DNA from 2 places in the Nocardioides sp. CCNWLW239 genome. Region 2 is predicted to be linked to the other one. Evidence: riboswitches for the same ligand, from Rfam matches in the RefSeq annotation. Region 2 holds a riboswitch; the other holds the start of a gene.
What was found. Region 2 has a riboswitch for glycine ahead of gcvT (glycine cleavage system aminomethyltransferase GcvT). Riboswitches for the same ligand answer to the same signal wherever they lie in the genome.

Region 1 (2,458 bases), on a different contig from region 2:
TCGCAATTCGCGCAGCGCTTGCGCTTGATCCTCGTCTTCCTTCCGGCCGCTCAGTCGCTTCGCTCCCTCGCTCTGGTCAGTCCAGACGAGGAGCGCTCCAGCGCTGGGTTGTGGGCGATTGCTTCGCAGTTCGCGCAGCGCTGGAGTCAGCGCAACCCTCACGTTCAACCGTAGGGTTAGGGTTGGCGACACGCCGGAACAGGTTCTTTGACCGGGGCCCTTGCGGCGCTTACCTTGTAGTTGTCTCTGTTGTAACTCCAACGATGTGGTCCCCCCGCCGCAGCCGTTCATTCCCCGAGTGGAGTTACGCGCAACGGAGTAGACGATGGAGGACATCGTGTTCGACCACGAGCAGAAGCCCAGCCAGGGCGACGTCGACGCGCAACGCGCGGCGGAGCAGGCTGACGAGCAGGGCCTTCTCTTCACCGACGATGTCTCGCCACTGCCGAGCGACACCGGTTACCGCGGGCCGACGGCCTGCAACGCGGCTGGGATCAGCTATCGGCAGCTCGACTACTGGGCCCGCACCGGACTCGTCGAGCCGAGTGTGCGTGGTGCCACCGGCTCCGGCACCCAGCGCCTCTACTCGTTCCGAGACATCCTGATCCTCAAGGTCATCAAGCGGCTGCTCGACGCCGGCATCTCGCTGCAGCAGATCCGCGCCGCCGTGCAGCACCTGCGTGAGCGGGGCACCGATGACCTGACCCGCGTGACCCTGATGAGCGACGGCGCCTCGGTCTACGAGTGCACCAGCAACGACGAAGTCATCGACCTGCTCCAGGGCGGGCAGGGCGTCTTCGGCATCGCCATCGGTGGTGTCTGGCGCGAGATCGAGGGGACGCTCTCCGAGCTCCCCAGCGAGCGTACGGCCGAGGACGGCGAGCCGGCCGGCTCGGCCTCCGACGAGCTGGCCGCCAGGCGCGCCGCCCGCAACGCCGGATGAGACGACCGGGCGAAGCCCGGAGCTGAACTCTCAGCATCGACAAGACCCCGAGGCACCGCGGAGGCGGGACCTCGGGGTCTTTCCTTTATGCTGGTGGTGCTGACCATCCCGCACGGGAGAGCTCCTCTTGAAGGGGCGCCGAAGGGGCAATTCCTCCCCGGAAACTCTCAGGCACCCACGACCGTGCGGACCAGGCAACTCTGAAGCGGCGCAGGTGCGGTGACAGAGGGGGAGGGCTTACGAGTTGTCTTAGATGCCCTCAGGAGCCACTGTGTCCGACACGCCCACCCTGTCCGAGCTCGATGCCGCCTCCCCGTTCGTGGAGCGCCACGTCGGGCTCTCGGCCGCTGACGAGGCGACCATGCTCTCGCGGCTCGGATACGACTCGGTAGCCGCGATGATGGACGCTGCGGTCCCGGCCGGGATCCGGTCGGCGGAGTCGCTGGACCTGCCGGGTGCCCTGACCGAGGCGCAGGTCGCCTCGCTGGCTCGCGAGATCGCCGCCTCCAACAAGCCCGGCGAGGCGATGATCGGGCTGGGCTACCACGCCACCGTGACGCCGCCGGTGATCCGCCGCAACGTGCTCGAGGACCCGAGCTGGTACACCGCCTACACGCCCTACCAGCCCGAGATCTCCCAGGGGCGTCTCGAGGCGCTCATCAACTTCCAGACGATGGTCGGTGACCTGACCGGCCTGCCGGTGGCCAACTCCTCCCTCCTGGACGAAGGCACCGCGGCCGCCGAGGCGCTCGCGCTGGTGCACCGGGCCAACCGGAAGGGCTCCGGTCCGTTCGTCATCGATGCCGACGCGCTGCCGCAGTCGATCGAGGTCGTGAAGGTACGCGCCGAGGCGATGGGGCTCGAGGTCGTCGTCGCCGACCTCTCCGAGGGTCTGCCCGAGGGCGACGTGGTCGGCGTGCTGATCCAGTACCCCGGTGCCTCCGGCCGCGTTCCCGACCTGAAGCCGATCATCGACGCCACCCACGAGCGGGGCGGCCTCGCGGTCGTCGCCGCCGACCTCCTGGCGCTGACCGTCCTGGAGGCGCCCGGCACGCTCGGCGCCGACGTCGTGGTCGGCTCGACCCAGCGCTTCGGCATCCCGCTCTTCTACGGTGGTCCGCACGCCGGCTACATGGCCGTCCACGAGGGGATCGAGCGGCACCTTCCCGGTCGCCTCGTCGGCGTCTCCGTCGATGCCGAGGGGCGGCCTGCCTACCGGCTCGCCCTGCAGACCCGCGAGCAGCACATCCGTCGCGAGAAGGCGACCTCCAACATCTGCACTGCGCAGGTGCTGCTGGCCGTCGGCGCCTCGATGTACGCCGTCTACCACGGTCCCGCCGGGCTGAAGACGATCGCGACCCGCACCCACCGCTACGCCGCGGTCCTGGCTGCCGCGCTCCGGTCGGCCGGGCTTCCGCTGGTCTCGGAGACGTTCTTCGACACGCTGTGTGTCACCGTGCCCGGCCGGGCGGCCGATGTGGTCACCGCGGCGCGTCGTTTCGGCGTACATCTGCG
Region 2 (2,458 bases):
GAGCAGGTCGAGCAGCCGCGACGGCTCGATGGTGCCCGGCGTCGTCACGGTCACCGACCCCGCGTGCTGATGCGACTGGTGGTCGGAGGCCGCCTCGCGCAGCAGCGCGGCGATCGGCAGCTCGTCGGGCGGGTCCTCGGGGACCGCGGCGTCGTAGACGAGGCGCGGGTCGATGCGGCCACCCACGGCGTACGCGATCTGGACCTCGGGGTTGTGCTCCCGCACCCGGAGCTCGATCTGCCGAAGGACCTCGTCGCGCTCGGCGGCGGGCACCAGGTCGGTCTTGTTGACGACGACCAGGGACGCAGCCGCGAACCGGACCGGCGCCGGGCCGCGGCCGTCGTCGAGGGTGTCGAAGTAGGAGGCGGCGTCGACGACCTCGATGAGCCCACCGCGGCGTACCCGTTCGACGCCGCTGAACCGGACCAGCCTGGCCAGCGTGCCGGGCTCGGCGAGACCGCTGGCTTCGACGATCACCACGTCGAGCGCCAGCCGCGGGTGGGTCAGCTTCTCGAGTGCGTCGTCGAGACCGCCTGCGTCGGGCAGGCAGCACAGGCACCCGCCCGCGATCGAGGCCGGCTCGTCCACCTGCCCCGTGACGAGCCCGGCGTCGACGTTGATGTCGCCGAAGTCGTTGACGACCACACCCACCCGGGCACCGGGCTGACGCAGCAGATGGTTGAGCAGCGTGGTCTTCCCCGAGCCGAGATGGCCGGTGAGGATGACCACGGGAACCCGGGTCCTCGTCGCTGGCATCGACCCATCCTAGGACCGGTGAGAACAGTTCCCGATAACGGGCCGCCATCTTGACGGCCGGGATGGCCAGACCTAGGTTGTGCCGCACAACTTCACATCCGCCGTTCGAACCGCAGCGGGAGAGTCCTCACCATCCCGGGTGAGGCGCCGAAGGAGCAAACCTCCCCAGAATCTCTCAGGCCCCATGACCGCTGTGGTGAGGCGACCTCTGGAAAGACAGGGTCCGCAGGATCCTGCACCCACGGTGCAAACCGCTCTCGGGCGGTGAAGCTCTCAGGTAGCGATGACAGAGCGGGGAGGTCACCCGTCCACGGGTGCCTTCGGGCACCCACCAGCAGGGAGCCTCCCGCACACATGACCTCACCCGTCCCTACCCCTCTGCACGAGATCCACCAGGCGCTCGGTGCCTCGTTCACCGACTTCGCCGGCTGGAGCATGCCGGTCCGCTATCGCTCGGAGACGGCGGAACACCATGCCGTACGCACCGCCGCGGGCCTCTTCGACCTGAGCCACATGGGCGAGATCGAGGTGACCGGACCCGAGGCGGGACGCGCCCTCGACCATGCCCTGGTCGGCCGCCCGTCGGCGATCGGCATCGGCCGTGCCCGCTACTCGATGATCTGCGCCGAGGACGGCGGCATCATCGACGACCTGGTCGTCTACCGGCTCGCGGAGGAGCGCTACCTGGTCGTCGCCAACGCGAGCAACGTCGGCGTCGTCGCTCCGGCCCTGACCGAGCGAGCGGAGGGGTACGACGTCCTGGTCCACGACGCCTCGGCCGAGTTCGCGCTGATCGCCGTGCAGGGGCCCGCCTCGGCGGCGATCGTCGCGGCCCTGACCGACCTGGACGTTCCCTCCCTGCGCTACTACGCCATCGACGCCGGCACGGTCGCCGGGGTCGAGGTCCTGCTCGCCCGCACCGGCTACACCGGCGAGGACGGCTTCGAGATCTACTGCGCGCCCGCGTCGGCCGCTGCTGTCTGGGAGGCCATCACCGAGGCCGGTACGCCGCACGGGCTGGTCCCTGCCGGGCTCGCCTGCCGCGACACCCTGCGGCTCGAGGCGGGCATGCCGCTCTACGGCCACGAGCTGAACCGCGACACGACGCCGTTCGAGGCCGGCCTCGGCCGGCTCGTCTCCTTCGACAAGGCTGACGGCTTCGTCGGGGAGGCTGCCCTGGCGGTACGCCGCGAGGAAGGCCCGCGCAGCACGCTCGTCGGGCTCGTGGCCACCGGGCGCCGCTCCCCGCGGGCGGGCTACGCCGTCGTCGACCCGGCCACCGGCGACGAGATCGGCGTCGTCACCAGCGGCTCCCCGTCACCGACCCTCGGCCATCCGATCGCGATGGCGTACGTCCGCCCCGACCTCGCGGTCGTCGGCAGCAAGGTCCAGATCGACGTACGCGGCAGCCGCGAGGACGCCGAGATCGTCGACCTTCCGTTCTACTCCACGAAATGAGCACCGCCATGGCCAACCCGACCCACCTGTCCTACACCGCCGAGCACGAGTGGATCGAGACCCGCGGCGACGTCGCGCGCGTCGGGGTCACCGCCTTCGCCACCGAGGCACTGGGCGACATCGTCTTCGTCGAGCTGCCCGAGGTGGGCACCACGATCACCGGGGGCGAGAGCTGCGGTGAGCTGGAGTCGACGAAGTCGGTCAGCGATCTCTTCGCGCCCGCGGACGGCGAGGTGCTCGAGGT

Region 1: linked by a shared signal. The riboswitch ahead of gcvP (aminomethyl-transferring glycine dehydrogenase) and the one ahead of gcvT (glycine cleavage system aminomethyltransferase GcvT) in region 2 are both predicted to bind glycine.

Annotation. Positions count from the first base shown of each region.
Region 1 covers NZ_JBBBNW010000003.1:1,016,959-1,019,416, reverse strand. The annotation lists gene WBG06_RS16740 (MerR family transcriptional regulator) at 326-943, shown strand; glycine riboswitch at 1,047-1,137, shown strand; gene gcvP (aminomethyl-transferring glycine dehydrogenase) at 1,197-2,458, shown strand, end outside.
Region 2 covers NZ_JBBBNW010000009.1:96,357-98,814, forward strand. The annotation lists gene WBG06_RS25115 (CobW family GTP-binding protein) at 1-756, opposite strand, end outside; glycine riboswitch at 863-957, shown strand; glycine riboswitch at 959-1,056, shown strand; gene gcvT (glycine cleavage system aminomethyltransferase GcvT) at 1,111-2,214, shown strand; gene gcvH (glycine cleavage system protein GcvH) at 2,223-2,458, shown strand, end outside.